3 regions of the Mycobacterium sp. NGS54 genome follow, and region 2 is predicted to be linked to each of the others. Evidence: riboswitches for the same ligand, from Rfam matches in the RefSeq annotation. Region 2 holds a riboswitch; each other region holds the start of a gene.

Region 1 (10,539 bases), on a different contig from region 2:
CAGCGTCGTCGGGATCAACCAGAACGGCGCCAGCACCAGGACCGCCGGAATCGCGACGCGAAGCATCATCCGGCGGGTTGCGCCCTTGCCGGCCAAGTCGTTTCGTACCCAGTCGCGCATGGAATCGGGCAGCCGCGCGCCCGCGCAATACCGGACGAGTTGCCACGCGTTCGGCCTGCTGCGGGCCGCGCCGTCACCCATCGTCAGAACGAGGCCTTCAGCGAGGGCACGACCAGCGCCGCCACGCCACGCAGCGTCGCCTTGAACATGTCGAAGAAGTCGAAGTAGTCCCGCCACAGCGTGATTCGCCCGTCGTGCACCTCGAAGACGCCGCAGACCCAGAACTGCAGCCGCAGCGGGCCGACGATCAGCGCGTCGGTGCGTTCGGTGAGCACCGCGGCGCCGTCGGCGGCGATGCGGTGGATCTTGACCTCGAACGCCCCGCGGCCCTCCATCGCGCGGAACAGCTTGATCGCCCGGGCGCGGCCGCGGATCGTCGGCAGGCCGACGTTCTCGTAGACGAGGTTGTCGTCCAGCGCGGCCTCGGCGGCCTCCAGGTCCGAATCTTGAAGCGCGTTCAGGAAACCCTCGACCGTGCGGGTGTTCGCGACGCCTGTGTCAGTCAGCTCGGTCATGGCCGCCAGCCTATGCGACCGCGGTTATGCGTGGCGGCCCGGCGCTGTGGCAGGGTGGGGTCGATGCGCATCGCCGTCGTTGCCGGGCCGGATCCCGGGCACTCGTTCCCCGCGATCGCGCTGTGCCAACGGTTCGCCGAGGCGGGCGACGAGCCCGTCCTGTTCACCGGCGCGGAATGGACCGGCGCCGCCCACGCGGCCGGCATCGAGGCCGCCGAGTTGGACGGGCTGACGGCCACCGACGAGGACCTCGACGCCGGGGCCCGAATCCACCGGCGCGCGGCGCGGATGGCCGTGCTCAACGTGCCGGCGCTGCGCGAGCTGGCGCCCGACCTGGTGGTCTCGGACGTCATCACCGCGGGCGGCGGGATGGCCGCCGAGCTGTTGGGGATCCCGTGGATCGAGCTCGACCCGCATCCGCTGTACCTGCCGTCGAAGGGCTTGCCGCCGATCGGCAGCGGGCTCGCGCCCGGCACCGGATTTCGCGGCCGGCTGCGCGACGCGACCATGCGGGCGCTGACGGGGCGGTCCTGGCGCGCCGGCATCAAGCAGCGCGCCGCCGCCCGGCTCGAGATCGGGCTGCCCGCCGTCGACCCCGGCCCCCTGCGGCGCCTCATCGCCACGCTGCCGGCGCTGGAGGTGCCGCGTCCGGACTGGCCGGAGGAAGCCGTCGTCGTGGGGCCGTTGCACTTCGAGCCCACCGACCGGGTGCTCGAGGTCCCGCCCGGCAAAGGGCCGGTGGTGGTGGTCGCGCCGTCGACCGCGTCGACCGGCACGTCGGGCCTGGCCGAAACCGCGCTGGAATGCCTGAGACCCGGGGAGACGCTGCCCGCGGGATCGCGCCTGGTGGTCTCGCGGCTGGGCGGGGCCCAGTTGACGCTGCCGCCGTACGCGGTGGCCGGACTGGGGCGCCAGTCGGACCTGTTGACGCACGCCGACCTGATGATCTGCGGCGGCGGCCACGGGATCGTGGCCAAGACGCTGCTGGCCGGCGTGCCGCTGGTCGTCGTCCCCGGCGGCGGGGACCAGTGGGAGATGGCCAACCGGGTGGTGCGCCAGGGGAGCGGACGGCTGATCCGGCCGCTGACCGCCGACGCGCTGGTCGCCGCGGTCGGCGAGGTGCTGTCGTCGCCCGGCTACCGCGAGGCGGCGCGGCAGGCCGCAGCCGGTGTCGCCGACGTCGCCGACCCGGTGCGGGTGTGCCACCAGGCGCTGGCGCTTGCCGGGTAGCGGCTCTGGGTATGTTGGCGGGCGTGCGGCTGACGGAGTTCAACGAGCGGGTTGTGTTGCGGTTCGGGTCCACCTACGGGGCGTCGGTGCTGGCGGATCACGTGCTGACCGGGTTCGGCGGCCGCACCGCCGCCCAGGCGATCGAGGACGGGGTCGACCCGCGCGACGTCTGGCGCGCCCTGTGCGTCGACTTCGACGTGCCGCGCGACCAGTGGTGAGCTAACCATCGAGTGTGAGCTGGTGGCTTTGAGTGTGCGCCGGTGGCGCGATCCGGGCATTTTTACCGCCCTGGACGCACAGTCAAAGCCCTGAGTGCACACTCATTTCCGCCCGGTCCGCCGGTCCCGCCGAAACACGCAATCGCCGCACACGGACCGCCCCGGCACCCGGTAGAACAGGCAGCAGCTGTGGCGCCGGAACCCGAGATGCGGGCCGCTGACCACACCGGAGCCGGCCAGCATGCCGCTGTCCAGCAGCGACTCCGTCATCGCGACGATCGAGGGCCGCAGGTCCGGGCGTGCGACGAGCAGCGCCCGGGACGCCCCGACCAACGCGGACGCGATGTTGCCGGCCAGCAGCGCGGGCGCCAGCTTGACGCGCAGTCCCGCGGCGAACGGGTTCATGTGCCCTTTGACCACCACGCGATACAGCGACTTCGCCGACGGGCGGTCGACCGCCCGGCCGATGGGCTCGGGGATCCGCAGCTGCGCCCCGTCATCGGAGCGCTGCAGGTCCTTGAGGTCCGGGACGACGCCGTGGCCCAGCGCGCACGCCAGCACGGGCGACCACAACCGGGTGGCGTGGCCGAGGTGCACCAGCGAGGCGGCGATCCGCAGGTCCGACGTGTGGTACCGCCGCGCGGTGGCGTCGATCAGATCGGCGAAACCGTCGGCGTAGGACTGCCCGACCGGATGCCACCCGGCCGCGTCACCACCGACCGTGAACGTGAAAAACCTTTTGTAGGAAGATATTTCGGCCAGCTCAGCAGAAATGTCCATGCGCAACCAATCCTCTTAAGGGGAAATCCGCCCCGGTTCTGGTGAGGAAGCGCTGACGGTGAGTATCTGGCTCTCGGGTCGGGGCATGCCCGTCCCGGTCACAGTGGCGGGACCGCACCGGATTCGCACCGGTTTCCTCAGGTTGTCAGCCCCGTCAGCGCCTTTCGGTAGCAAATGTTGCCACACGCCGTTCGCCGCGCCCGGCGTGTCTCCTTGAATCGAACACGTGTTCGGCTACTGTGGTGAGCGTTCGGAGACTTGTCGGACCCCGCGCCTAGGGTCACGGCCAACCGACCGATACCGGTCACCGACACACCGACGATAGGAAGAGGCATCATGGCGCAAGCCCCCGACCGCGAGAAGGCCCTCGAGCTGGCGATGGCCCAGATCGAGAAGAGCTACGGCAAAGGTTCGGTGATGCGTCTCGGCGACGAGACGCGTCAACCGATCTCGATCATCCCGACCGGATCCATCGCACTGGACGTGGCCCTGGGCATCGGCGGCCTGCCCCGGGGCCGGGTGGTGGAGATCTACGGCCCGGAGTCCTCGGGTAAAACCACCGTCGCACTGCACGCCGTGGCAAACGCCCAGGCCGCCGGCGGCGTCGCGGCGTTCATCGACGCCGAGCACGCGCTGGACCCGGATTACGCCAAGAAGCTCGGCGTCGACACCGATTCGCTGCTGGTCAGCCAGCCCGACACCGGGGAGCAGGCCCTGGAGATCGCCGACATGCTGATCCGCTCCGGCGCGCTGGACATCCTGGTCATCGACTCGGTGGCCGCGCTGGTGCCGCGCGCGGAGCTCGAAGGCGAGATGGGCGACAGCCATGTCGGCCTGCAGGCCCGGCTGATGAGCCAGGCGCTGCGGAAAATGACCGGCGCGCTCAACAACTCGGGAACCACCGCGATCTTCATCAATCAGCTCCGCGAGAAGATCGGTGTGATGTTCGGCAGCCCCGAAACCACCACGGGCGGAAAGGCTTTGAAGTTCTACGCGTCGGTGCGCATGGATGTGCGCCGCATCGAGACGCTCAAGGACGGCACCGACGCGGTCGGTAACCGCACCCGGGTCAAGGTCGTCAAGAACAAGGTGGCGCCGCCGTTCAAGCAGGCCGAGTTCGACATCCTCTACGGCAGGGGCATCAGCCGGGAGGGCTCGCTGATCGACATGGGCGTGGACCAGGGCTTCATCCGCAAGTCCGGTTCATGGTTCACCTACGAGGGCGAACAGCTCGGCCAGGGCAAGGAGAACGTCCGAAACTTCTTGGTGGAGAACGGCGACATCGCCAACGAGATCGAAAAGAAGATCAAGGAAAAGCTCGGCATTGGTGCGGTGGTGACCGATGACCCCTCCGGCGATGTCCTCCCCGCTCCCGTCGACTTCTGAACCCTCCCGCGAGGAGCAGGCGCGGGCGTTGTGCCTGCGCCTGCTCACCACGAGATCGCGCACCCGCGCCGAGCTGTCCGGTCAGCTGTCCAAACGCGGATACCCCGACGACGTGCGGGAGCGCGTGCTCGACCGGCTGGCCGCGGTGGGGCTGGTCGACGACGCCGACTTCGCTGCGCAGTGGGTGCAGTCCCGGCACGCCCACGCGGGAAAGAGCAGGCGCGCCCTGGCCGCCGAGCTGCGCACCAAGGGCGTCGACAACGAGGTGATCAGCACCGCGCTGGGCGGGATCGACGCCGGCGCCGAGCGGGACCGCGCCGAGCAGCTAGTGCGGGCCAAGCTGCGGCGGGAGACGCTGCGCGACGACGACGCGCGGCTGAGTCGCCGGCTGGTGGGGATGCTGGCCCGCCGCGGCTACGCCCAGAACCTGGCGTGCGAGGTCGTGCTCGCCGAACTGGCCGCCGAGCGGGAGCGCAGGCGCGTCTAGCTGCGGGTTAATTCCGTACGCCCCGGTCGCCGTACCATGGCCCCGTGACGTCGACGCTGGCCCCCGCGCGCACCTACCAGGTGCGCACCTACGGCTGCCAGATGAACGTCCACGACTCCGAGCGGCTGGCGGGCCTGCTGGAGGCCGCCGGCTACCGGCGGGCGGCCGACGGTGCCGACGCCGACGTGGTGGTCTTCAACACCTGCGCCGTGCGGGAGAACGCCGACAACAAGCTGTACGGCAACCTCAGCCACCTGGCGCCGCGAAAGCGCGGCAACCCCGACATGCAGATTGCCGTCGGGGGCTGCCTGGCCCAAAAGGACCGCGACGCGCTGCTGCGCAAGGCGCCCTGGGTGGACGTCGTCTTCGGCACGCACAACATCGGGTCGCTGCCGACGCTGCTCGACCGCGCCCGCCACAACAAGGTGGCGCAGGTGGAGATCGCCGAGACGCTGCAGCAGTTCCCGTCGTCGCTGCCCAGCGCCCGCGAATCCGCCTACGCCGCTTGGGTTTCCATCTCCGTCGGATGCAACAACACCTGCACCTTCTGCATCGTGCCGTCGCTGCGCGGCAAGGAGGTCGACCGCAGCCCGGCCGACATCCTCGCCGAGGTGCAATCGCTGGTGGACGACGGCGTGCTCGAAATCACCCTGCTGGGCCAGAACGTCAACGCCTACGGCGTTTCCTTCGCCGACCCGACGCTGCCCCGCGATCGCGGCGCCTTCGCCGAGTTGCTGCGGGCCTGCGGGCGCATCGACGGGCTGGAGCGCGTGCGGTTCACCTCGCCGCACCCGGCCGAGTTCACCGACGACGTCATCGAGGCGATGGCGCAGACACCCAACGTGTGTCCGGCCCTGCACATGCCGCTGCAGTCGGGATCCGACCGGGTGCTGCGCGCGATGCGCCGGTCGTACCGCGCCGATCGGTACCTGGGCATCATCGAGCGCGTTCGGGCGGCCATGCCTCACGCGGCGATCACCACGGACCTGATCGTCGGGTTTCCCGGCGAGACCGAAGAGGACTTCACCGCCACCCTCGACGTCGTGCGCCAGGCCCGCTTCGCGGCGGCGTTCACCTTCCAGTACTCCAAGCGGCCCGGCACCCCCGCCGCCGAGTTCGACGGGCAGCTACCGAAAGCCGTTGTGCAGGAACGCTACGAGCGGCTGGTCGAGGTGCAGGAGCAGATCTCACTGGAGGGCAACCGCGCGCTGATCGGGCAGACCGTCGAATTGCTGGTCGCCACCGGCGAAGGGCGCAAGGACGCCCGCACGGCGCGCATGACCGGCCGCGCGCGCGACGGCCGACTGGTGCACTTCGCGTCGAACGATGCGGTGCGCCCCGGCGACATCGTCACCGCGGAAGTCACCGGGGCCGCGCCCCACCACCTCATCGCCGACGACGGCATCCTGGCCCACCGCCGCACCCGGGCCGGCGACGCCCACGCCGCCGGCCGGCGCCCGCGCACGATCGGCCTGGGCATGCCGGCCGTCGGGCCCGGCTCCGAACCGCTCGAACCCCTGGGATGCACCCGATGAAGAAAGAACACACCGACATCGACGCGCTGCGGACGGAAATCGAGGCGGCCGAACGCCGGGTGGCCGGCGAGATCGAGCCCGGCCCAAGGACTTTGGTGGTCGCGATCCTGGTCTTCGTGCTGCTGGGCTCGTTCATCCTGCCGCACACCGGGCACGTGCGTGGATGGGACGTGCTGTTCTCCAGCCACGGCGCCGGCGCCGCCGCGGTGGCCCTGCCGTCGCGCGTGTTCGCCTGGCTGGCGCTGGTGTTCGGCGTGGGCTTTTCGATGCTGGCGCTGATGACGCGGCGCTGGGCGCTGGCGTGGATCGCGCTGGCGGGCTCGGCGATCGCGTCCGGCGCGGGCCTGTTGGCCGTCTGGTCGCGCCAGACCGTCACCGCCGGGCATCCCGGCCCGGGTGTGGGGTTGATCGTCGCGTGGATCACCGTGATGGTGTTGACGTTTCACTGGGCCCGGTTGGTCTGGGCGCGCACAATCGTGCACCTGGCCGCCGAGGAGCAGCGGCGCCGGGTCGGCGCCGAGCAGCAGTCGATGACCCTGCTGGACACCCTCGACAAGGCCGACGACCCCGACACCGGGACGCCGCCGAAGCCCGCGGGCTAGGACCGGCGCGTCAGCGCCTCGGCGGCCGCGTCGGCCCACTGCCGCCACTGTTCGGCGTTGGCCCTGGCCTCGTCGGCCTCCTTGGTCCGCCCGGCCGCCGCGGCCTTCTGGGCCTGCTGTTCGTATTGCTCGGCGCGGGTGCGGAACTGTTCGGCGCGGGCCTGCGCCTGCGGGTCGGACCAATCCGCGTCGCCGGCGTCGCGCACCTTCTTCTCCACCGCGCGCAGGCGGCGCTCCAGCTCGGCGGAGCGTTCCCGCGGCACCTTTCCGATGGCGTCCCACTTGTCGGCGATGGACCGCAGCGCCGCCCGGGCCGCGTCGAGGTTGCCGGTGTCGATCTTCTCCGCCTCGGCCAGCAGCGCCTCCTTGGCGGTGGCGTTGGCGCGGAATTCGGCATCCTTTTCCGCCGTCGCGGCATTGCGGGCGGTGAAGAAGCAGTCCTGGGCCGCCTTGAAGCGCCGCCACAGGGCATCGTCGACTTCCCTGGTCGCCCGCCCGGCCGCCTTCCACTCGATGAGCAGCTTGCGGAACTCGGCGCTGGTAGCGGTCCAGTCCGTCGAATCGGACAGCTCCTCGGCGCGCTCGCAGAGCCGCTCCTTGGACTGCCGGACCCCCGACCGCTCCCGGTCCAGCTCGGCGAAATGGGATCCGCGCCGCCGGTTGAAGGTGTCCCGCGCGGCCGAATAGCGCTTCCACAGCGCGTCGTCGACCTTGCGGTCCAGGCCGGTGATCGTCTTCCACTCGTCGAGGATGGCGCGCAGCCGGTCGCCGGCGGCCTTCCACTGCGTCGCGTTGGCGGCCAGGTCCTCGGCCTCGGCGGCCAGGGCCTCCTTGCGGGCGGTCTGGGCGGCCCGGTGCTCCTCGCGCTTCGAGCGGCCCTCGGCGATGGTCACGTCGGCGTGCTCGACGAGGCCGGCCAACCGGGCCGCGAGCCCGTCGACGTCGCCCAGGACGCTCGCGGTCGGCAAGTTCTCGGACAGCGTGGACGCGTGCGCCCTGATCTTGCGGGCGTCCCCGCTGCCCGACGCCAGCCGCTCCTCCATCAGGGTGACCTCGGTGGCCAGGTCGTCGAAGCGCCGGCCGAAGTGGGCGAAGGCGGCCTCGCGGTCGCCGGCCTGCCAGGAGCCGACGATGCGCTCGCCGGCCGCGCTGATGAGCCAGACGGTGCCGTCGTCGTCGACGCGCCCGAACCGGTGCGGATCGCTGGCCGGATGAGCAGCCACCGCGGCGGGCCGCGGCCCCGTGCTCACCGGCCGGGGTCCGGGACGCGGACCCGGGCGCGGCACCGGCTTGGGTGAGGCGTTGCTGCTGGGCTCTTCGGAGGTCATGCGCTCGTCACCAACCCTTCTGCAACCTTCGCGCGGTGGTGTGCCGCGCGCCTGCCGCGCGTGGCGGCTCCCTGACGCTCTTGACCGGTTCCAACAGTATTCAAGCAGCTTGGCGGGCGAAGCGCGCCTACTGTTTTGGCGCCGCCCGGTCATCGCCCGCGTCGGCCAGCTTCCCAAGTGCCGCCGCGGGCCCGCGCACCACCCCCTCGGGCGGGGGATAACGGTTCGATTCCACCGGCGCTGCGGTCATTTGGCGGCGGCGCCCGGACCGGTACCGTGACCCCAAGCCGATGTCGTTATCGCGACGGCCCAAGCGGTGCAACGACGGATCGCCGGGGTTCGTTGGGGTCGAGACCCCGGCGTGCCCCACTACAGTGGTCGTTGAACTGTTAGGGAACGGCACGTGTACATACAGCTTTCGGGCGGAACGCTGGTGAGGGGTCCCCATGACGAAAGTTGACGTCGCCGCGCTGATCGCGTTGTGCGCCGCGCTGGCCTCGGCGGTCGGCGATGTGATCCGGCAGCGATCCGCGCACGAGATCACCGACGAGGAGGTCGGCCACCTCGAGCTGTTCCGCATGTCGTTGCGCGACAAGCGGTGGTGGCTCGGCGGCCTGGCGGCGATCACCAACTACAGCCTGCAGGCCGGCGCGCTGGCCTGGGGGTCGGTGGTCCTCGTGACGTCGCTGCAGGTGACCGCGCTGCTGTTCGCGCTGCCGATCTACGCGCGCCTGACCAAACAACGCGTGACCCGCTGGGAGTGGGTCTGGGCGATGGTGCTGGCCGCGGCGTTGGCGGTGGTGATCATCGTCGGGGACCCGACGGCCGGCAACCAGCGGGCGCCGCTGTCGACGTGGCTCATCGTGGCCGCGGTGATGGGCCCCACGCTGGTGGCGTGCGTGCTGGCGGCGCGGGTCTTCAGGGGGCGTCCGGTCGCGGCGGTGCTATTGGCCGTGGTCGCGGGTTCCTCGCTGGCGCTGTTCGCGGTGCTGACCAAGGGCGTCGTCGAGGTGGCCGAGGAGGGCCCGGGCGCGGTGCTGACCGCGCCGGAGTTCTATCCGTGGCTGGCAACCGCCCTGTGCGGAATGGTGTTTCAGCAGTCCGCCTTCCGCGCGGGCGCGCTGACGGCGTCGTTGCCGACGATGACGGTGTGTAAGCCGGTGGTGGCGGGCGTGCTCGGGGTCACGGTGCTCGGCGAGACGCTGTACACCGAGGGCCCCGCCGCGTTCGTGCTGGTGTCGGCGGTGGCGTTGGTGATCATCGCGACGGTCGCCCTGGCACGGGGGGAGGCCGCCTCGATCGCGGCGGAGGCCGGGCGAGACGTCGTCGAGGCGCAAGAGGCGCTGGCCGCGCACGACGCCCCGCCGCCGGCGGCGGAGAGCAGCCCGACGGTCACATAACACCTCGTTAGTGTGGTGGCGTGCTGAGCGCCATCGCGATCGTTCCCGCTGCGCCGGTGCTCGTTCCCGAGCTGGCCGGAGCGGCCGCCGCCGAGGTGGCCGACCTGACCGCGGCGGCGCTGGCCGCGGCCGCGTTGTTGCCACCGCGCTGGGTCGCCATCGGAACCGGCCGGGCCGACGAGGTCGCCGGCCCCGAATCCAGCGGCACCTTCGCCGGCTTCGGTGTGGACGTGCCGGTGCGGCTGTCCCCGCAGGCGCACCGGCCCGCCGACTTGCCCGCGTGCGCGCTGCTGGCCGGCTGGGTGCGTGGCCAGGCCCGGCCCGACGCCGCCGCGCAGGTTCGCGTCTACCGCCACGACCACGACGCCGACACCGCGCTGGCCCGAGGCGCGCAGCTGCGCGCGGAGATCGACCGGGACCCCGATCCCGTCGGCGTCCTGGTGGTGGCCGACGGCGCGAACACGCTGACACCGGCCGCCCCCGGCGGCCATCACCCGGAGGACGCCGCCGCGCAACTGGCCCTGGACGACGCGCTGGCCAACGGCGACGCCGCCGCGCTGGCCGGGCTGCCGCCGCAAATCCTCGGGCGGGTCGCGTTCGGAGTGTTGGCCGGCCTCACCGATGCGGGGCCGCGGTCGGCCAAAGAGCTCTACCGGGGTGCGCCCTACGGCGTGGGCTATTTCGCCGGTTTCTGGCAGCCATGAGCCGGCCGCTCGCGATCCTCGGGCCCACCGGGACCGGCAAGTCGCAGCTGGGCTTGGACGTCGCCGAGCGGGTCGGCGGCGAGATCGTGAACGCCGACGCCATGCAGCTGTACCGCGGCATGGACATCGGCACCGCCAAGCTGCCCGCCGAGGAGCGCCGCGGAATTCCCCACCATCAGCTCGACGTCCTGCACGTCACCGAGACGGCCACCGTCGCGCGCTATCAGCGCGACG
Region 2 (10,539 bases):
CACATGATCGCCGAGCTCTCCGTGCCGGCCCAGTGCACGCGACCGCAGGGCTCCCGCAGGGTGTAACCGAATTCGGTCAGCACGCCGGTCGGCGCGTGGCTGATCATGCCGCCACCGGAATAGCGCTCGGTCGTCCAGTTCTGCTCGTGGAATTCCAGCGGCGACTCGGCCTTGCTGCCGAACCGATCGACCAGCTCGGCGATGACCGCCGCTTTCCGATCGGCCTCGTCCATTTTCGTCAGGCGGCGTGCGGCCGGTCCCTCGGTGATCACGCACATGATCCCGAGGTTCGCGGTGTTCGTGCAGGCGTCGATGGTGAGCGTGGCCAGGGACCCGGGCGCGGCCGACTGGCCGCACAATCCGGCCGCGCGCCAGAACGGCTCGTCGTAGAGGATCGATATCTTGATGACAGCGCCACTTGGCATGCGCTGGTGCAGCAGTGTCCGGTCCACGGGCAACATCGGCTCGTACACGATCGAACTGGCGATGGCAAGCGGGATCGCGACGATGGCGCGCCGCGCCCGCACCATCAGGCCGTCCGCGGCGACCGTCACGCCGTCGGCGTCCTGGGTGATCTGTCGCACGGGGCGCGAAAGGTGCAGCGCGTCACCGAGTTCGGTGGCGATCTGCCGGTAGATGGCGCCCATCCCCCCGACGGGCCGCGCGTCCTGGGCGCCGCCCTTGCCCGAGATGACGAAGGTGGGCCCCCCGCCCGACCCCATCTGGGTCAGCGCCCACAGCAGCGACGTCTCCGACCCGGCCGAGGTGTATACGCCGGACAGCGCCATGTCCAGCATCTCGCGGGCCTGCTTGGACATGGTGTTCTTGTCGATCCATTCGCCGAGGCTGATGCGGTCCCACTCGTCGGCGTTCTTCGCCTCCCACGGCGCCTCGCGCGGGACCGATTTGCACATGTTCTCGATCGAGAGCAAACCCACGCCGAGGTTGGCGACCGCCCATGGGCTCATCGACCAGGGGATGGTGCCGCCGTAGCGGTGTTTCTTTCCGTCGACGATCATCATCGCGTCGCCGTCGTTGTGCTGCTTGTATTCCGGCACGCCGAACTCGTCCATCATCGCGTAGATGCGATCCTGGCCCGGCCCGACCCAGGCGCCGCCGCGGTCGATCCAGGTGCCGTCGTCGCGAGTGACCGTGAACGTGCGACCGCCGACCCGGTCACGCGCCTCCAGCAAGGCCACCGAGCGACCGGCCTGCCTGAGCCGCAGGGCGGCCGTCAAACCCGCGAACCCGGCCCCGACCACGCAGTAATCGACATCTGACACGACTGGCTCCTTCACTGGTCAGCCCCAAAGCAGCAAACTACACCGATCGGAAGGCGGGCAGTAGCGGGTTCACCCCGATTTCTCGCGCGCTTCAAATCCGTTGACGCGACGGGGTCAAAGGTGATGGGCCTGATTGCCGCCGCGGCGTTTGGCGGTGTACATCGCGCTGTCCGCGACGTCGATGAGTTTCTCGATGAGCCCGGGAATGTCGGACGTGCCCATCGGGGACAGCTCGGCGGTGGCCGTGCCGATGCTGGCCGTCAGGCCCTGCGGGAGGGCGGCGATGGCGGCGCCCAATCGCGCCGAGACCGCCTCGGCGTCCTGGGCGGGGCCGATGGTGGCGATGAGGAACTCTTCTCCGCCCGCGCGGCACAGCACCGCTGTCGGCGCGGCTTGCTGCGCCAGCACCTCGGCGACCGCGATAAGTGCGCGATCCCCCGCGGCGTGGCCGTGGGTGTCGTTGATGCGCTTGAACGCGTCCAGGTCGACCATGGTCATGGTCAAGTGGGTGTCGTCGGCGCGCGGATCGGCGAGTCTGCGGGTGAGGGCGGCGGCGAACGCTCGGCGGTTGAACAGCCCCGTCAGCGAGTCTTCGTCGGCGCGTTCCGCGTAAGTCCCCATGGCCCGCGACATCCCTCGCATCGCCACGGGAAACGACACGTTGAGCATCGCGATCACCCAAAACGCGGCGAGCCCGGTGCCCACGTCGACCTCACGCGCCAGGTGCGCCGCCGTCGCGACGGTGACGATGCCCGCCAAGGTGGCGCTGAACGCCAGAAATCTATTGTTGTGGAACAGCGCGACATACCCGCTATTCGTGGCCATGGCGCAGCAGCCGACGGCCGCCAGGGCGGCGGTCGGCTGGGTCAGGCTCCACCCGGCGATACATGTCGCGGCGATGACTCCGAAGATCTCCGATTGGATTCGGGTCGGCCAGCGCGTCAACCAGTAGACGCTTACCGCGACGACGAAGACCGCCGCGCCCGCGTCGACGAGCACCACCTCGACCGTCGGGCGACGCAGGCTCAGCATGGTGGCCACCGGTACCAGCGCCGATATCGAGGAGATGACGGCCAGGGTCACCTGTGCCGCGCGAAGCAGCCCGCGCTCGCGCAAGGTGGCCGTGATCCAGTCGAAGTGATCGGGCTCGCCCAGCCACGACTTCAACGCGGACATGCTGCGCACCTCCCTTCAGGGGATAGCTCAGCATCAAACGGCGGACAGCGTTGCGAATCCGACGAAACCAGCATGACCGCCCCGCATAGGGTGCGGTCATGCTGGTGCACACGGTCCGGGCCCGGCGCAGCGCCGACGACTTCCCGCGCTCCGAACACCTGGCCGCCAAGATCGCGGAGGTCGCGGCCGACCCGGTGGCCGTCGAGCCGGTAACGGCGGAGATGGTGGCCAACCGGATCATCGACAACGCCGCCGTCAGCGCCGCCGCCGTGCTGCGGCGGCCCGTCACCGTGGCCCGCCTGCAGGCGCAGGCGCACCGAGCCCAGCGGGGGGCGCGCGTTTACGGTGTCGCCGGCGCCTATTCGGCGGAATGGGCGGCGTGGGCCAACGGCGTCGCTGTGCGCGAACTCGACTTCCACGACACGTTCCTGGCCGCCGAGTACTCCCACCCGGGCGACAACATCCCCCCGCTTGTCGCCGTGGCGCAGCAGCTCGGCGTGGGCGGCGCCGACCTGATCCGCGGCGTGGCCACCGCGTACGAGGTCCAGATCGACCTGGCCCGCGGAATCTGCTTGCACGAGCACAAGATTGACCACGTCGCGCATCTCGGGCCCTCGGTGGCCGCCGGCATCGGCACCATGCTCCGGCTGGACATCGAGACCATCTACCAGGCGATCGGGCAGGCCCTGCACCTGACCACCAGCACCCGCCAATCGCGCAAGGGCGCGATCTCCAGCTGGAAGGCGTTCGCGCCGGCGCACGCCGGAAAGGTCGCCATCGAGGCGGTCGACCGGGCGATGCGCGGCGAGCGGTCGCCGGCCCCGATCTGGGAGGGCGAGGACGGGGTGATCGCCCGGTTGCTGGGCGGGCCCGAGCGCGAATACCGCGTGCCGTTGCCCGCTCCCGGCGAACCCAAGCGCGCCATTCTGGACAGCTACACCAAGGAGCACTCGGCGGAGTACCAGAGCCAGGCGCCGATCGATCTGGCCTTGCGGCTGCGCGGGCGGATCGGCGACCTCGACCAGGTCGCGGCGATCGTCCTGCACACCAGCCACCACACCCACGTGGTGATCGGGACCGGATCCGGCGATCCCCAGAAGTTCGACCCCGACGCGTCACGGGAGACGCTCGACCACTCGCTGCCCTACATCTTCGCCGTCGCGTTGCAGGACGGCGCGTGGCACCACGAGCGCTCCTACGCCCCGCAACGGGCCCACCGCCGCGACACCGTCGACCTGTGGCGCAAGATCTCCACCGTCGAGGACCCGGACTGGACCCGCCGCTACCACTCGACCGACCCGGCCGAAAAGGCGTTCGGGGCCCGAGCCGAGGTGACGCTCAAGAGCGGCGAGGTGATCTGCGACGAGCTGGCCGTGGCCGACGCGCATCCGTTGGGCGCCCTGCCGTTCCGGCGCCCGCAGTACATGGACAAGTTCACCGGGCTCGCCGACGGGGTGGTCGATCCGGCCGAGCAGCGCCGGTTCCTCTCCGCCGTCGACGCCCTGGCCGGGCTCGAGTCGGTGGATGCGCTGAATATCGTGATCGATCAGCGGGTGCTGGACGGTGCGCCGCCGACGCCGCCCGGGATCTTCGGCTGAGAGCGCAGCTAGGGCGTGGAGGGTCCGCCGTACTGCCACACCAACGAATGGGCGCCGGTCATGGTGGGGTTGCACCACATCGTGCGGCCGTTGGCGTCCTGGGTGGTGGCGTGCAGCACCGTGCAGGAGTCACCCGGCCCGGGGGTGTCCGCCCGGGCCACACCCCCGGCCACCGGCGCGACGGCAGCCATCAGCGCCGCGACGAGGAATCGAAGTCTGTTCATGGTGGAGTCCTCCTAGCGACTTCACGGTATCCGGGCATTAACTCCCAGGCAAAGGATTCTTTGCCCCTTCCCAAGCCACGCGCCTAGAACGCGTTCTAATCTGTCAAACCATGGGATTTCTCAAGCCCGAGCTGCCGCAGCTCGACATGGAGGAATGGAACAAGGGCACCCGCAGCGAGAAGATCCGTCCGATGGCCCGGCACTGGGCCGAGGTGGGCTTCGGCACGCCGATCGCGCTGCACCTGTTCTACGTCGTCAAGATCCTGCTCTACATCCTCGGCGGCTGGCTGTTCGCCTCCGCCACGAAGGGACTCGGCGGGTTCACCAACGTCGCGCACTGGTGGTCCGAGCCGATCGTCTTCGAGAAGGTCGTGCTCTACACGATGCTGTTCGAGGTGATCGGGCTGGGCTGCGGCTTCGGTCCGCTGAACAACCGGTTCTTCCCGCCCATGGGCTCGATCCTGTACTGGATGCGGTTCGGCACCATCCGGCTGCCACCGTGGCCGGACCGCGTCCCGCTGACCCGAGGCACCACCCGCAAACCGGTGGACGTCTTCCTCTACGCAGCGCTGTTGGTGATGACGCTGTGGGCGTTGTTCTCCGACGGCACCGGGCCGGTGCCGGAGCTGGGCACCAGGGTGGGGCTGCTGCCGACGTGGGAGATCGTGTGGATCCTGCTGTTCCTCGCGGCGGCGGGCCTGCGTGACAAGGTGATCTTCCTGGCCGCCCGCGGCGAGGTCTACGCGACCATGGCCGTGACGTTCCTCTTCGGCGGGCCCGACATGATCGTCGGCTCCAAGGTGGTGTTCCTGATCATCTGGATGGGCGCGGCGACGTCGAAGCTCAACAAGCACTTCCCGTTCGTGATCTCGACGATGATGTCGAACAACCCGCTGGTGCGCCCCCGCTGGCTGAAGCGGCAGTTCTTCGAGAAGTTCCCCGACGACCTGCGGCCCGGGCGGCTGTCACGCTTCCTCGCGCACGTGAGCACTGCGATCGAGATGTTGGTGCCGCTGCCGCTGTTCTTCTGCCACGGCGGCTGGCCGACGACGGTGGCCGCGATCGTCATGGTCTGCTTCCACCTGGGCATCCTGCTGTCCATTCCGATGGGGGTGCCGCTGGAGTGGAACGTCTTCATGATCTTCGGTGTGCTGTCGTTGTTCGTCGCGCACGCCCGGCTGGGATTGGCCGACCTGAAGCATCCGGTGGCGGTGGCGATCCTGTTCGTCGTCGTCGCGGGAATCGTCGTGCTGGGCAACATGTTTCCGCGCAAGATCTCGTTCCTGCCGGGCATGCGCTACTACGCCGGCAACTGGGACACCACGCTGTGGTGCATCAAGCCGTCGGCCAACGACAAGATCGGCCGGGGCATCGTGGCGATCGCCAGCATGCCGCAGGCCCAGCTGGAGCGGTTCTACGGCAGCCCGGAAGCGGCGCAGATCCCCATCTACATGGGGTACGCGTTCCGCGGGTTCAACACCCACGGCCGCGCCCTGTTCACCCTGGCGCATCGCGCCATGGCGGGCCAGAACGAGGACGACTACGTGATCACCGACGGCGAGCGGATCTGCAGCACCGCCATCGGCTGGAACTTCGGCGACGGCCACATGCACAATGAGCAACTCATCACCGCCATGCAGCAGCGCTGCCATTTCGAGCCGGGCGAGGTACGGGTCGTGCTGCTCGACGCGCAGCCTATCCACAAGCAGACGCAGGCCTACCGGCTGGTCGACGCCGCGACCGGCGAGTTCGAGCGCGGCATCGTGCGGGTCGCCGACATGGTGACCCGCCAGCCCTGGGCCGACGACGTGCCGGTCCAGGTGCTGACGGAGGAGGCGCCGAACGTCACGCCAGAGTGACGCTCGGCGTCGAGAGCCACGCCAGCGTGACGCTCGCGGTCACGTACCGGCTCGCACCTCGTGCGCCGCGGCGACCATGTTCCGCAGCGACGCGGTCACCTCGTCGGCGTTGCGCGTCTTCAGCCCGCAGTCGGGGTTGACCCAAAGCCGTTGCGGCGGCACGGCTCTCAACGCCGCCCGCAACGACTCGGCCATCTCTCCTGCGCTCGGCACGCGCGGTGAGTGGATGTCGTAGACGCCCGGGCCGACGCTGTTGGCGAAGCCGACCGAGTTCAGGTCGTCCAGCACCTCCATGTGCGAGCGGGCCGCCTCGAGCGACGTGACGTCGGCGTCCAGGTCGGCGATGGCGCCGATCACCTCACCGAATTCCGAGTAGCAAAGGTGGGTGTGGATCTGCGTCGAGTCGGCCACGCCGGACGTCGCCAGGCGGAAAGCCGCCACGGCCCAACGCAAGTAGTCCTCCTGCTGGGCGCGGCGCAGCGGCAGCAGCTCGCGCAGCGCCGGCTCGTCGACCTGGATCACCGCGATGCCCGCGGCCTGCAGGTCCACCGTCTCGTCGCGAATCGCCAGCGCCACCTGGTTGGCGGTGTCGGCCAGCGGCTGGTCGTCGCGGACGAACGACCAGGCCAAAATCGTGACCGGCCCGGTCAGCATGCCCTTCACCGGCTTGTCGGTCAGCGACTGCGCGTAGCTGATCCACTCGACGGTCATCGGGCGGGGCCGCGCGACGTCGCCATAAAGGATCGGCGGTCGCACGCAGCGGCTGCCGTAGGACTGCACCCAGCCGTTCTGCGTGGCGAAGAAGCCCTCCAGCTGCTCGGCGAAGTACTGCACCATGTCGTTGCGCTCGGGCTCCCCGTGTACCAGCACGTCCAGACCCAGTTCCTCCTGCAACGCGATGACGTCGGCGATCTCCTTGCGCATCTTGGCGACGTACTCGGCCTCGTCGATCTCGCCGGCCCGAAAAGCCGCGCGCGCCTTGCGGATCGCCGATGTCTGCGGGTACGAGCCGATCGTCGTGGTCGGCAGCGGCGGCAGGTGCAGCCGCGCCTCCTGGCTGGCGCGGCGCCCCGCCGCGTCGCCGCGGTGCGTGCCCGACGCGATGATCTCCTCGATCCGGGCGCGGACCGCGCTGTTGTGCAGCCGCGGATCGCTGCGACGGGAGGCGACGGCCGCGTTGGACGCCGCGATCTCCTCGGCGACGGCGTCTCGCCCGTCCCGCAGTGCGCGGGCGAGAGTGACCACCTCGCTGACCTTTTCGGCCCCGAACGCCAGCCAGCTGCGCAGGTTTTCGTCCAGACCCGTTTCGGGCTCCAGCGAATACGGCACATGCATGGTGGAGCACGATGTCGAAACCGCCACGCTGCCGGCCGAACCCAGCAGGGTGGCCAGCTTGGCCAGCGCCGATTCCAGGTCGGTGCGCCAGACGTTGCGCCCGTCGACGATGCCGGCCACCAGCAGCTTGCCGGACAGTTCCGGGATGCCCGCCACCGCGGTGCCGGCGCCGGCCACCAGGTCGATCCCGATGGCTTCGACGGGCGTGCGGGCCAGGCCCGCCAGCGCCGCGCCCGGGTCGCCGAAATAGGTGGCGACATGGATCGCCGGCCGGTTGCTCACCGCCCCGAGCGCGGTGTAGACCGCCTCCGCCAGCGCCGGGGCGTCGGGGGAGATGTCGGTCACCAGGGCGGGCTCGTCGAACTGCACCCACCGGGCGCCGTGCTCGGCGAGCAGCGAGAGCAGCTCGGAGTAGATCGGCACCAGTTCGCGGAGCCGCTCGATCGGCGCGCCGCCTCCGTTGATGCCCTTGCTCAGCAACAGGAACGTGATCGGGCCGATGAGGACGGGACGCGCGGGAATCCCTTGCGCAAAAGCCTCTTTCAGCTCCGATAGCACCTTGTCGGGGTTGAGTGCGAATCGCGTCGCGGGTTCGATCTCGGGGACCAGGTAGTGGTAATTGGTGTCGAACCACTTCGTCATCTCCAGCGGCGCGATGTCGTCGTTGCCGCGCGCCAGGGCGAAGTAGCGGTCCAGTTCGTCGGCGACTGCGGTGGCCCGCACCGGCAGCGCGCCGAGCATCACGGCCGTGTCGAGCATCTGGTCGTAGTAGGAGAAGGTGTTCACCGGGACCGAGTCCAGGCCGGCGGCCGCCAGGTGGGTCCACATGTCGCGGCGCAGCGAAGCCGCGACGGACTCCAGTTGGGTGCGGTCGGTGCGCCCGGCCCAGTAGCCCTCGGTGGCGCGCTTGAGTTCGCGTTTCGGGCCGATGCGGGGGGAGCCGGTAACCGTGGCGGTGAATGGTTGAGAGGTGCTCACTTCTTCGTCCTAACACTCGACGGGTGGATCACCGCCGGCGGACGCAACAGCCGAGTCCGTCGCGGCACACAAGCCGCAACGGCAACGACCAAACGCCCATTCCACGAGGCGATGACCCGGCCGGACGCGGCGCGCCCGGCACAGCCGGCAGGTCTTCGGACTCGCAGGCGCGCACCGAGTGGTGCTCCTAGTGGCCGTCGCTTCCCGATCTTTCGATCAGTGCGTGTGACGGCGGTCGTTCCTGCTCACCGCTGCGGGACAGTCCCGGACTCCCACCGGGTTCCCTCTCGCGAAGCGTGTCTAACATGCCTCGCTCGATGCCGGCGCCACGGTTGCGGCGACGGCAAACCAGCTGCGCAGCGGAGTTTACAAGGCCCTCGTCACCAGCGGCAGCTTCGGCAGCCACAAGGAGTTCTCGGTGTTCGGGAACCCGGCCGTCGGCCGGAAACCGGGGGCGGGCCCGAGACGCCCGGCCCGGCCGACCCACTCCTCGACCAGCACGCGCAACACCTGCCGGACAATGTGGCCGCCACGGCAACGCATGGACCCAGCACCCAGGCTCCAATGCCGGTGCGCCCTAACGCCAATCACGAGATCGTCGGTGGACATGGTGTCGCTGCCGTCCCGCTGCACCGCGGCGATGCACAACATCACCACCATGCCGGCGGGTAGCTCGACCCCGCCGACGGTCGTCGGCTGGGTGGTGAATCGTTGGCAGCCCTGCACCATCGGCTCCAACCGGAGGACCTCTTCAACGAACCCGCGGATCAGCTCGGGCTGGCGTCGAAGCGCGTCGCACAATTCGGGCTCGCCCGCCAGCACGAGTAAATGCCAGCCGGCGTGCTTGAACAGGTTGCGGCACGCCTCGGCGAAGACGTGGCCGGACTGCCCGGCCAGGTGCTCGGCGGGCAACAGCCGCAGGCGCGCCACGATGTCGAAAAGCGCGTCCGCCATCGGCGCGGTCACCTCGGCCACGGCGTCACCGCCACCGGCGGCGGCGAAACGATCGATCAGCGCGGCGGCGGTCGGGCGAAACGCCGCCGCAATCTCGTGAGCGGCTTTCGGGGCGAACAGCCGTTGATGAACGTCGAGATCGCTCTCGGGAAGGGCGCGGGCCCGATCCAGCCTCGCGTCGTCGAGATGCGCCAACACCTCATCCCGCCCGACGACGAACACCCAGTTGCCCGCCGGATCTCGCAAAACCGGGCCGGCCTGTCGCGCCAGGCGCCAACCCACCCCGCGGTCCGTGCTCAGGGCGGCTCCCGCCTCGGCGGGAAAGACCGGGCAGTCGGCAAGCTTCACGTGCCCTGTCCCTGGTGAGCCAGTGCGTCGGCGATGGGGACGCCGGTCCCGTCGGCGCCGTTGTTGAATTCGATGGTGCGGCCGATGGTCGAGACCTCGTGCAGCGACGTGGCCACCGCGAGCGCGACGTCGGCCCGGGAGACCTCGCCTTTCCCCTTGCCGATGACGATCCGGCCGGTCCCCGGTTCCAGGGTGAGGTGGCCCGGTCCCAGCACCGTCCAATCCAGGTCGCTGGCGCGCAGGTGCGCGTCCGCCGCCGCCTTGGCCTCCGCGTACGGGAAGAACGAATTCTCGCTCGGCACACCATGATCCGGCCCCGCGCCGAAGTAGGACACCATCACGAACCGCCTGACGCCCGCCCCCGCGGCGGCATCGATCACCCGGATCGCCGCGTCGCGGTCGACGGCGTAGGTGCGCGCCGGGTTGCCGCCGCCCGCGCCGGCGGAGAACACGACGGCGTCGTGACCCGCGAGCAGGCCGGCCAGCGCGCCGGTGTCGAGTCGCTCGATGTCGGCCACCACCGGAGCGGCGCCGGTTGCGGCGACGTCGTCGGTGTGGTCGGGGTTGCGAAAGACCGACGTCACCTCGTCGCCGCGCTCGGTCAGGATGCGGGCCAGCTGCAGCGCGACCTTGCCGTGGCCGCCGAAGACGATGACTCGTGCCATGCCCCGACCGTACCCGGCGGGACCGCAGGCTATCTGCGACGCAGTCCCTCGATCGCGAGCTCCATTATTCGTTTCGCCTGTCGCTTGCCCGCTGCTCCGTCACCGACCCGCCATAGCGA
Region 3 (10,539 bases), on a different contig from region 2:
TCCTCGACGACGACGGTGACCGCGATGGCCGCCGACGAAGTCTCGGCGGCCATCGCCGCGCTGTTTGCCGGTCACGGCCAGCAATTCGCCGCGCTGGGCAGGCAAGCCGGGGCGTTTCACGATGAGTTCGTGCGGGCACTGGCCGCGGCGGGAAGCGCATATGCGGGCGCCGAGGCTGCCAGCGTGGCGCCGCTGCAAACCCCCGCGCAGACGCTGCAGGACCTCGTCGCCACCCTGCCCAACCTGGGCGTCGGCAACAAGGGCAACGCGAACGTGGGCAGCGGGAACACCGGCAGCCAAAACCTCGGCAGCGGAAATACCGGCAACTCGAATGTGGGTGGCGGAAACTTCGGCAGCGGCAACGCCGGCCCCGGGAACTTCGGCAACTCCAACATCGGCGGCGGCAACGCCGGCAACGCGAACTTCGGTTTCGGCAACACCGGCACCAGCTACCTCACCTCCACGGACGGCGCCGACCACAACGTGGGCATGGGCAATACCGGCAACAACAACGCAGGCTTCGGCAACACCGGCGCCTACAACACCGGCGGCGGGAACACCGGCAACGGAAACATCGGCGCCGGCAACACCGGGAACAACAACATCGGCTTCGGGCTGACCGGCAGCAACGAAATCGGCATCGGCAACACGTATTTCAACACCGCGACCAATCAGTTCAACTTCGGCGGGCTGAACTCGGGCAGCGGCAACATCGGCCTGTTCAACTCGGGCAACAACAACGTCGGCTTCTTCAACTCCGGCGACGGCAACATCGGCATGTTCAACACCGGCAGCAACACCTATAACACGAACATTCCCAACAACTTCGGCTTCGGCAACTCCGGCGCCGTCAGCACCGGCATCGGCAACTCCGGCGGCTACGACACCGGCTTCGGGAACTCCGGCGCGCAGGACACCGGCTTCGTGAACGCGGGCGCGGTGAACACCGGTGCCGGCAACGCGGGCTTGGCCAACACCGGCTTCGGCAATTCGGGAAACTTCAACACGGGCAACGGGAATTCGGGCAGCACCAACACGGGCTACTGGAATTCGGGCAACGTCAACACCGGCTTCGGGGCCGCCACCGACAGCGGCGCGGCGAATTCGGGCTTCGGCAACACCGGAACCGGTGTCTCCGGCTTCTTCAACTCGACCACCGGCGGGTCCGGCGGCGATGGCGATGTCTCGGGCTTCGGCAACAACTTCAGCGGCTCGAACTCCCTCTTCGGTTTTGACGGCGTGGGCTCGGGCTTCTTCAACTCGGCCAGCGGACCGTCGTTCTTCAACGGCGACGTCTCGGGCATCTTCAACTCGGCCACCGGTGGGTCCGTCGTCAACGGCGAGAATTCCGGCTTCTTCAACGTCGGCATCCCCGGCAGCGTGGTGGGGCCCGGCAGTAGCGGTCAGCTCTCCGGGTTGTTCAACACCGGCACCCTCCTGTCCGGGCTCTTCAGCCTGAGCCGCCTGCTGCCCTAAGGTCCTCGGCGTAAGCAGGCCAACAGCTCACGGCTGGTCCGGTACCGACTGGACCGATTCCGCCGCTTGCACGCCCAGCAGCCGCTTGAGCACCTTGCCGCCGGCGTTGCGGGGCAGCGCGTCGACGAACAGCACGTCGCGGGGAATCTTGAAGCGCGCCAACCGGTTCCGCACATACTCCTGGACGTCGCGCTCGGTCAGCGACGCGCCCGCCCGCGGCACGACGTAGGCACGCAGTCGCTGCCCGAACTCCTCGTCGTCGACGCCGAGGACCGCCACGTCGAGGATGTCGGGGTGCTGCGCGAGCGCATCCTCGACCTCGCCCGGGTAGACGTTCTCCCCGCCGGACACGATCATCTCGTCGTCGCGCCCGTCGATGAACAGCCGGCCGGCGGCGTCGAAATGACCGACGTCGCCGGTGGACATCAGGCCCCCGATCGACTCCTTGGTGCCGCCGCTCGTGTACCCCTCGAAGGCGAGCACGTTGCCGACGAAGATCCGCCCCGGCGTCCCGGGGGGAGCCTCCCGCCCCTCGGCGGTGAAAACCTTGACCACCGACCCGGGCACCACCCCGCCGACGCACCCCGGCGCGACGGCCAGGTCGGCCGGCGTGGCGATGGTGGCGTAGGCGACCTCGGTGGAGCCGTACATGTTGTAGACGACGGGCCCCAGGTCGCGCAGGGCCCGGGCGGCGAGCGCGGCACCGAGCTGGGATCCGCCGACGAACACGATGCGCAGCGAGGTCAGATCGCGCTCGGCCAGCGCCGACCAGCCCAGGTCGAGAATGCGCCGCAGCATGACCGGCACGACGATCATCGCGCTGGCCCCGTGCGCGGCGACGCTGTCCAGCGCCCGCTCGGCGTCGAAGTGCCGGCGCAACACCAGCGTCGAGCCCAGCACCATCGCGTACATCGCATGGCTGAAACCCATCGAATGAAACAGCGGCACACAGCATTCGGTGACTTCGCGGCCGCGGAACGGCACCTTGCCGAGCAGCCCGCCGACCGGGATCAGCGAGTAGGGCTCGGAGCGCAGGGCGCCCTTGGGAACACCGGTCGTCCCGCTGGTCGAGATGACGATCTTGGGCCGGCCGCCGGAGCTGGGGGGCGGGCCGGGGTCGCCGCGCTCGATCAGCGCGTCGAGGGTGTCGGCCCCCGGCGTGTCCGCCCACGCGCGAAGGCGGCCCAACCGCGGATGGACGTCGGCGACCACGCCGGCGTACTCCTCGTCGTAGACCAGGAGGTCGGCACCCTCGCGGGCCAGCACCTCGGCCAGCTGGGCGCGACCGAAGCCGGTGTTGAGCAGCAGCACGACGGCGCCCGACTTGGCGGTGGCGAAGACCGCCTCCAGGAAGCCGCGGTGATTGCCGGCCAGGATGGCCACGCTGGCGCCCGGGCCGAGCCCGCGCCGGCGCCACTCGTTGGCCAGCGCGTTGGTCCGCTCGTCCAGCTCGCCGAACGTCAGCGGCCCACGCTCGTCGATCAGCGCCAGCCCGTCACGATCCCGCGCGGCCGCGATCACCGTCGCCGCGCCCATCAGGCCGTAGCGGTCGAGCGCGCGGAGCACCGGTACGATCCGGCCGGGCGGCATCGTCCGCAATCCCCCGGACCGGGCATACATCAGCAGCGACGAGGCTTCCAACCCGAGACGGCTGAGCAGTTTCGCGGTCATTGCTTTGACTCTGCCGATCGATCGCGGCGCCGCGAAGGGCGCAACGCCACCACCTGCCGGGACTTTGGTCACGGCGCGGCAACCGCGGGCGTGCGACAATACTGCGCGTAAGGCGATGACGATGCAGGAAGCCGGTGCGAATCCGGCGCGGTCCCGCCACTGTCATCGGGGAGCGACCCTCAGCAGCCACGGCGTGAGCTGGAAGGCGAGGCGAGCAGCGATCCGAGAGCCAGGACACTCGCGTCGTCGCATCCTGCGACCCGGGGCGGTGTACCCCGAGAGAGCTGGCACCCCCTCATGCCACATTCGTCATGGCATCGCGCCCCGATCTGGATGGCGTCCCCGCCAGAAGTGCATTCAGCGTTGATCAGCAGCGGCCCCGGGCCGGGTGCGTTGCTCGCGGCCGCCGCGGCGTGGGGTGCGCTCAGCACCGAATACGCGGCGGCGGCAAAGGAACTCGAGGCGCTACTGGCCGCGGTGCGGGCGGGCTCGTGGGCCGGGCCGGCCGCCGAATCCCATGCGGCCGCGCACGCCCCGTATCTGGCGTGGCTGGAGCGGGCCGGGGCGGACAGCGCCGCGACGGCCGCCCAGCAGGAGATCGCGGCCGCCGCGTACGCCGCCGCGCTGGCGGCGATGCCGACCCTGGCGGAGCTGGCCGCCAACCACGCGACCCACGCGGGGTTGGTGGCGACGAATTTCTTTGGCATCAATGCGATCCCGATCGCGCTGAACGAGGCCGACTATGTGCGGATGTGGATTCAGGCCGCGACCGTGATGAGCGCGTATCAGGGCGCGACGACGGCGGCGCTGGCGGCGGCACCCCGGACCACCGCGGCGCCGCAGATCGTGACGGCCGATGCGCTCGTGGCCGCGGCCGCCGCGCCATTACCCCCCGACCGGCAGGACGTCGTCCTGCAATGGTTGCAGCGCAACGGGTTTACCGACTTCTACTCTGCCCACCTGCAGCCGTTGATCGACTCGCTGATGCTCGACCCGTTTTTCCAGTCGCTGTTCTCCGGCTTCGATCCGTGGCTGCCCGTGCTCGGCAATCCCCTGAGCTTCCTCAGCCCGTTCAACATCGCGTTCGCTCTCGGCTACCCGATGGATTTCGGTTCGTACTCCGCCTTTCTGGCGGAGACGTTCGCGTTCATCGCGGTGGATGTCACCGCGGCGCTCGCCTCGGGTAATCCCACGACCATCGGCTGGACCCTGGTTTTCGTCACCGTCGAGGCCGTCGGCACGATCATCACCGACACCATCGCGTTGCTCAAAACCCTGCTGGAGCAGAACATCGTGCTGCTCGCGGTCTTCCTGCCGCTGATCACCGCCTCCTTGGCGCCGCTGGCCGCCGTCCCGGCCACGCTGGGCGGCCTGTCCGGCCTGGCCGGCATCAAGGGCCTGATCGTCGTGGTGCCGCCCGCGGTGCCCGCCGCCATGCCGCCGGTGGTCGCGCTCGCCCCGGCAATGCCGGCCCCGAGCCCGCCGCCGCCCGCTCCGGTCCCGGCGCCGGCTCCGGCCGCCGCGACCGCGGCCGCTCCCACCGCCGGCCCGCCGCCACCGGCCGGCACGCCACCGACGCTGACCGGGGCGGCCATGGGCGCCGGCATGGACGGCTCGGCCTACCTGGTCGGTGGGCTGAGCGCGGACACCCGTCGGGCGGCGGGCGTCGCCGCGCGGAAGGAGGCGCCGGAGCCGGACAGCGCCGAGGCTCCGGCGGTCGCGGCGACACCCGAGGAAGCCGGATCGCCGCGGCGCCGCCGCCGGCCCAAGGCGACGCGGCCGGGCCGCGGCTACGAATACATGGATCCCGAGCCCGAGGCGCCGCGCCTGCCGATGCTCCCGCGAACGTGGGAACCCCAGTGACGGCTCAGCAGCCGCAGGAGTGGCCGCGCCAGGTCCGGACGCCCTGCCAGGCCGCGGCCCCGGCGACCCCAAGACCCACCGCGGGGTCAACCCACCACGCGCCCGACCAAAGTCCCGTCAGCGCGAGGGTGATCAGCACCCCGGCGGCCTGCACGCCGCACAGGTAGTTCTGCGTGCCTTCGCCCTCGGTGGCCTCCGAGCCGAGCCGCGCGCCCAGTCGGCGGTTGGCCCGCCCGAGGATCGGCATCAGCACCAGGCCGAGGGCGGCGAGCGCGATGCCGATCACCGACGTTTCGGCGTGGTGCTCCTCGGTCAGGTCCCGCAGGGATTCGGCGGCGATGTACGGGGCGGTCAGCCAGAACGACACCGCCACCCCGCGTTGCGCGCGCCGCTCGGCCGTCTCGGAGAGCGCCCGCGCGCCGCTGAACCGCCAGATCACCATCGCGCTGGCCAGCGCCTCGGCCCCGCCGCCGAGCGCCCACCCGGTCAGCGCGATGGACCCGACCGCCACTCCCTGCCACAAGCCGACGCCGCCCTCGACAAGCACCACGACCAGGCTGATCCAGGCCAACTGGCGCGCCCACCGGGCGTCGGCCCGCCAGCCCACATCCCGGCTCGCGGCGGCGTGGCATTCGCCGACGACGGCGGGCGAAATGGTCATTGCGCGAGGCTAGCGACGGCGGGGTGGGCCTGCGGGCCCGCACACGCGGACGTAACACAACCGTGTCCGGGCTCTTACACACCGCACCCGCGGGCGGTCGGCGCCCGGGCGCCGTCGTTATTGTGGCTAACCAGTAGCGGCGAGAAGGGACGGCATGGCGCGCACCGACAACGACACCTGGGACCTGGCGACCAGCGTGGGAGCCACCGCCACCATGGTGGCCGCGGGACGCGCCCGCGCGACCCGGGACGCGCTGATCGACGACCCGTTCGCCGAGCCGCTGGTGCGCGCCGTCGGAGTCGACTTCATGACCCGGTGGGCCGCCGGCGAATTGAGCACCGAGGACGTCGACCTGCCCGGCGCCCCGTGGGGCATGCAGCGCATGACCGACATGATGGCCGCCCGCACCCGCCACATCGACGCGTTCCTCGCGGAGGCGCAAAGCGCGGGCATCCGCCAGGTGGTGATCCTGGCCTCCGGCCTGGACGCGCGGGCGTACCGGCTGCCATGGGCGCCGGGCACCACGCTGTTCGAGATCGACCAGCCGCGGGTCATCGAGTTCAAGACCACCACCCTCGCCGAGCTCGGCGCCGAGCCCACCGCCGAGGTGCGCAATGTGCCGATCGACCTGCGCCACGACTGGCCGGAGGCGCTGCGGCAGGCCGGGTTCGACACCGCCCGCCCGGCCGCGTGGGTCGCCGAGGGCCTGCTCGGCTTCCTGCCGGGCGAGGCCCAGGACCGGCTGCTCGACGACATCACCGCGCTGTCCGCCGACGGCGGCCGGCTGATGGCCGAGGTCTTCTTCAACACGGGCGTCAGCGGGGACGCGCTCAACGCGCCCAGCGAGAAGTGGCGGGAGAACGGCCTCGACATCGCGCTGGGTGACCTCGGTTTCCCGGGCGAGCGCAGCGACGTGGCGACCTACCTGACCGGGCGCGGCTGGCGGCCGTCCCGCACGCCGCTGAATCGGGTGTTGGCCGACGCGGGATTGCCGTTGCAACCGGAAGGCCCCGACGCGCCCTTCGCACGCAACTACTACTGCACCGCGGTGCTGCACCGGGCAGCCTAGAGGAAGGCCGCACATGCCAAACAGCAAGCCCGCCAAGCCACTTGACGGGTACCGGGTACTCGATTTCACCCAGAACATCGCCGGCCCGCTGGCGGGGCAGGTGCTGGCGGACCTGGGCGCCGAGGTGATCAAGGTGGAGGCCCCCGGCGGCGAGGCGGCCCGGCAGATCACCGCGGTCCTGCCCGGGCGCCCGCCGCTGCCGACCCTGTTCCTGCCCCACAACCGCGGCAAGAAATCGGTGGCGGTGGACCTCACCGACGACGAGAACAAGCAGCAGATCCTGCGGCTTGTCGACACCGCCGACGTTGTGCTGGAAGGGTTTCGGCCCGGGGTGATGGAACGGATGGGTCTGGGTCCCGACGAGCTGCGGGCGCGCAACCCGAGGCTGATCTACGCGCGGCTGTCGGCCTACGGCGGCAATGGCCCGCAGGGCAACCGGCCGGGCGTCGACCTGATGGTCGCCGCCGAGTCGGGCATGAGTACCGGGATGCCCACGCCGACCGGCAAGCCGCAGATCATCCCCTTCCAGCTCGTCGACGCCGCGAGCGGTCACGTGCTGGCCCAGGCGGTGCTGGCCGCGCTGCTCAACCGGGAGCGCCACGGGGTGGCCGACGTCGTCCGGGTCGCGATGTACGACGTCGCGGTCAACCTGCAGGCCAGCCAGCTCACCGTCCACCTCAACAAGCCGAGCGAGCCGAAATCCGATTCGGAGCCGAAAGCCAAGAAGCGCAAGGGAGTTGGCTTCGCCACCCAGCCGTCGGACGCGTTCAGGGCCGCCGACGGCTACCTGGTGATCAGCGCGTACGTGCCCAAGCACTGGGCGAAGCTGTGCGAGATCATCGGCCGCCCCGAGCTGCTGACCGACGAGCGGTTCATCGACCAGCGTTCCCGCGCAATGAATTACCACGAATTGACCGAGGAGTTGGAATCGGCGCTGGCGGCCAAGACCGCGGCCGAATGGGTCGCGCTGCTGCAGGACGGCGGCCTGATGGCCTGCCACGCCTACACCTGGAAGCAGGTCGTCGGCACCCCGCTGTTCGCCGAGAACGAACTCGCGCTGCGGGTCGGCGGCGGCGAGGACGCCATCACGGTCGTGCGCATGCCGGCGCGCTACGCCAGCTTCGACGCCGCGGCCACCGATCCCCCGCCCGCGCCCGGGCAGCACAACGCGGAGTTCCTGACCGGGTACGGCTAGAGCCCCGGGAGCCGCACCACCTGGATGAAGAACTCGTCGATCTGCCGAACCGCGTTGATGAACTGGTCGAGGTCGACCGGCTTGGTGACGTAGGCGTTGGCGTGCAGTTGGTAGCTGCGCAGGATGTCCTCCTCCGCCGAGGAGGTGGTGAGCACGACGACCGGTATGCGGGCCAGGTCCGGGTCGGACTTGACCTTCTCCAGCAGCTGTCGGCCGTCGTATTTCGGCAGGTTCAGGTCGAGCAGGACGAGGTCCGGTCGCGGCGCGTCCGCGTATGGACCGCGCCGGTAAAGGAAGTCCAGGCCCTCCTCGCCGTCGTGGGCGACGTGCAGGTTGTTCTTGAGCTTGTTGTGCTCGAACGCTTCTCGCGTGATCAGCTCGTCGCCCGGGTCGTCCTCGACGAGCAGGATCTCGATCGCTCTACCGGCCGATGATGGCGATGTCATCGTGTCCTTCTTTCGTCGCGATGGGCAGGGTGAACTGCAGCCGCGTTCCGTCGGTGTAGGTCGAGTCGACCCAGATGGTGCCGCCGTGCTGCTCGACGATCTTCTTGCACAGCGCCAGGCCGACCCCGGTTCCGGAGTACACCTCCCGGCCGTGCAGCCGCTGGAAAATGACGAAGACCTTCTCGGTGAATTCTTCGGCGATGCCAATGCCGTTGTCCGACACGGACAATAGCCACTCGTCGGTACGCCGTTCGCAGTCGATGACCACGCGGGGCCGGCGGTCCTTGTGCCGGAACTTCACCGCGTTGCCGATCAGGTTCTGCCACAGCATGGTCAGCAGCGTGGGATCTCCGATGATGACCGGCAGCGGCTGCGTGGGCCGCACGATTTCGGCGTCCGTCTCCTCGATGGCGGCGGCGAGGTTGGCCAGGCCGTGGTCCAGCGCCGTGCCGAGGTCGACCTCGGTTTGCATGGTGGAAAGCCGACCCACGCGGGAGAAGGTGAGCAGGTCGTTGATCAGCACCTGCATGCGCTTGGCCCCGTCGACGGCGTAGCCGATGTATTCGATCCCGCGCTCGTCTAGCTGGTCGCCGTAACGCTTCTCGAGCAGCTGGCAGAACGAGGCGACCTTGCGCAGCGGCTCCTGCAGGTCGTGGGACGCGACGTAGGCGAACTGCTCGAGCTCGGCGTTCGACCGCCGCAATTCGACGGCCTGATCGTCCAAAAGGGCTCGGGCCGAACGCGATACCTCGAGCTCCTCGACGAGGCGCTCCCGCATGTTCTCCACGTCGATCGCCATGCTGCGAATGTCCTTGGGACGCTTGGGCGGTGAGATGCTCTCGCCGAAGTCGCCGCGCGTGATCCGCCGGCATGCCGCCGCCAGCGCCGCCAGCGGCAAGGTGACCGCGTCGCGCATCAAGAGCCCAAGCGCGGCGGCCGTAGCGAAGAACACCAGCACCATCGCCCCGAGCACCCTGTCCCGCCAGACATCGGTGCGCTGCAGATCCTCCGCCGCGCTCGCCGAGGCCGCCGCCAGGTTCGCGTTTTGCCTGTCGAAAAGCGCACGCAGATGGTCGAATTCGGCTTTGCCGCGTTCGGTGGCGGGCCGGTTCGTGACGTTCCGGGAGTCCGGGGCCACGCTGGCGATCGCCGGCTCGGCATAGTTCGTCCGCCAGTTGGCGGCGGCCTTCTCGATCGAGTCCAGGTCGGCGACGAGGTCCGCGCGCTGCCCCAGCCGGCGCCGGATGTCTTCGGCCGCTTCCCGTTCGGCGTGCTCGCCGTCGTAGTACGGGGTGAGGAACTGCCGATCGGCGGTGATCAGGTAGCCACGGACGCCCGTTTCCTGGTCCCGCAGCGCCGACTGCAGTTGGAACGCCGCCACCCGCGCGGGCTGGATCGCGTCGGTCAACGCGCGCGACGTGTCGTCGGTGCGGTGCAGCAACAGCCCACCGATCACGGCGCCCGCGAGCACCATCACGCCCATGGTGGCCAGCAGCAGCGCCTGCCATCCGCGCACGGTGAGCTGCGCCAGGCGCGGGGGGCGGCCGGCGCTCACCGCGTGGTCCGCTCGACGCGCAGCACCGCGATGTCATCCGTGAGCCCGCCGCGCGGCTGGGCGAGTTCCTGCGCGCCGTCGATCAGGGCGTCGACGAACTGCGGACCGGGCAGCCGCGCGTGCGTGCGGGCCAGCGCCAGCAGGCCGTCCTCGCCCAGGCGCCGCGTGCCGTGCCCGGAGTATCCCTCGAAGAGCCCGTCGGTCAGCAGCAGCAGCCCCCGGCCCGGGGGCAGTTCGAGCTCGTGCCGCGGCCAGTCGTCGTTGCCCAGGCCCAGGGCCGGTCCGGCCGGTGGCTCGAGCCATTCCACCCCGTCGTCGCCGTGCAGCAGCATCCCCGGATGGCCGGCCCGGACGGCGGTGACGCCGGTGCTTTCGGGCTGGATTTCCAGGCTGAGCACCGTCGCGAAGATCCCGGTGCCGGTCCGCTCGGACTGCAGGACCCGCTCGAGCTGGCGCAGCAGCTCGACGCCGTGCACGCCGGCGAAGGTGAGCGCGCGGAACGCGATGCGCAACGCCGCGCCCAGCGCCGCCTCGTGCGGTCCGTGGCCGGCGACGTCGCCGATCAGGACGTGCACGACCCGGTCGGGCGTCTGGACCACGTCA

What was found. Region 2 has a riboswitch for cobalamin ahead of metE (5-methyltetrahydropteroyltriglutamate--homocysteine S-methyltransferase). Riboswitches for the same ligand answer to the same signal wherever they lie in the genome.
Region 1: linked by a shared signal. The riboswitch ahead of AC5Y5E_RS08105 ((2Fe-2S)-binding protein) and the one ahead of metE (5-methyltetrahydropteroyltriglutamate--homocysteine S-methyltransferase) in region 2 are both predicted to bind cobalamin.
Region 3: linked by a shared signal. The riboswitch ahead of AC5Y5E_RS02910 (PPE family protein) and the one ahead of metE (5-methyltetrahydropteroyltriglutamate--homocysteine S-methyltransferase) in region 2 are both predicted to bind cobalamin.

Annotation. Positions count from the first base shown of each region.
Region 1 is NZ_JCALCS010000002.1:700,910-711,448, reverse strand. Features, by position in the region: gene AC5Y5E_RS08125 (DUF5313 domain-containing protein) at 1-201, opposite strand, end outside; gene AC5Y5E_RS08120 (limonene-1,2-epoxide hydrolase) at 204-635, opposite strand; gene AC5Y5E_RS08115 (glycosyltransferase) at 699-1,865, shown strand; gene AC5Y5E_RS08110 (DUF3046 domain-containing protein) at 1,889-2,083, shown strand; gene AC5Y5E_RS08105 ((2Fe-2S)-binding protein) at 2,186-2,863, opposite strand; cobalamin riboswitch at 2,904-3,034, opposite strand; gene recA (recombinase RecA) at 3,200-4,249, shown strand; gene recX (recombination regulator RecX) at 4,221-4,736, shown strand; gene miaB (tRNA (N6-isopentenyl adenosine(37)-C2)-methylthiotransferase MiaB) at 4,781-6,271, shown strand; gene AC5Y5E_RS08085 (Rv2732c family membrane protein) at 6,259-6,873, shown strand; gene AC5Y5E_RS08080 (DUF349 domain-containing protein) at 6,870-8,201, opposite strand; gene AC5Y5E_RS08075 (DMT family transporter) at 8,648-9,601, shown strand; gene AC5Y5E_RS08070 (class III extradiol ring-cleavage dioxygenase family protein) at 9,622-10,305, shown strand; gene miaA (tRNA (adenosine(37)-N6)-dimethylallyltransferase MiaA) at 10,302-10,539, shown strand, end outside.
Region 2 is NZ_JCALCS010000006.1:453,734-464,272, reverse strand. Features, by position in the region: gene AC5Y5E_RS21375 (flavin monoamine oxidase family protein) at 1-1,283, opposite strand, end outside; gene AC5Y5E_RS21370 (GGDEF domain-containing protein) at 1,398-2,459, opposite strand; gene prpD (2-methylcitrate dehydratase PrpD) at 2,558-4,057, shown strand; gene AC5Y5E_RS21360 (hypothetical protein) at 4,066-4,281, opposite strand; gene AC5Y5E_RS21355 (DUF3556 domain-containing protein) at 4,392-6,140, shown strand; gene metE (5-methyltetrahydropteroyltriglutamate--homocysteine S-methyltransferase) at 6,180-8,453, opposite strand; cobalamin riboswitch at 8,583-8,793, opposite strand; gene AC5Y5E_RS21345 (cytochrome P450) at 8,820-9,755, opposite strand; gene AC5Y5E_RS21340 (SDR family oxidoreductase) at 9,752-10,420, opposite strand; gene AC5Y5E_RS21335 (TetR/AcrR family transcriptional regulator) at 10,450-10,539, opposite strand, start outside.
Region 3 is NZ_JCALCS010000001.1:586,350-596,888, forward strand. Features, by position in the region: gene AC5Y5E_RS02900 (PE domain-containing protein) at 1-1,476, shown strand, start outside; gene AC5Y5E_RS02905 (AMP-binding protein) at 1,504-3,147, opposite strand; cobalamin riboswitch at 3,227-3,409, shown strand; gene AC5Y5E_RS02910 (PPE family protein) at 3,445-5,010, shown strand; gene AC5Y5E_RS02915 (cation efflux transmembrane domain-containing protein) at 5,015-5,671, opposite strand; gene AC5Y5E_RS02920 (class I SAM-dependent methyltransferase) at 5,826-6,740, shown strand; gene AC5Y5E_RS02925 (CoA transferase) at 6,754-7,935, shown strand; gene AC5Y5E_RS02930 (response regulator) at 7,932-8,381, opposite strand; gene AC5Y5E_RS02935 (sensor histidine kinase) at 8,356-9,936, opposite strand; gene AC5Y5E_RS02940 (PP2C family protein-serine/threonine phosphatase) at 9,933-10,539, opposite strand, start outside.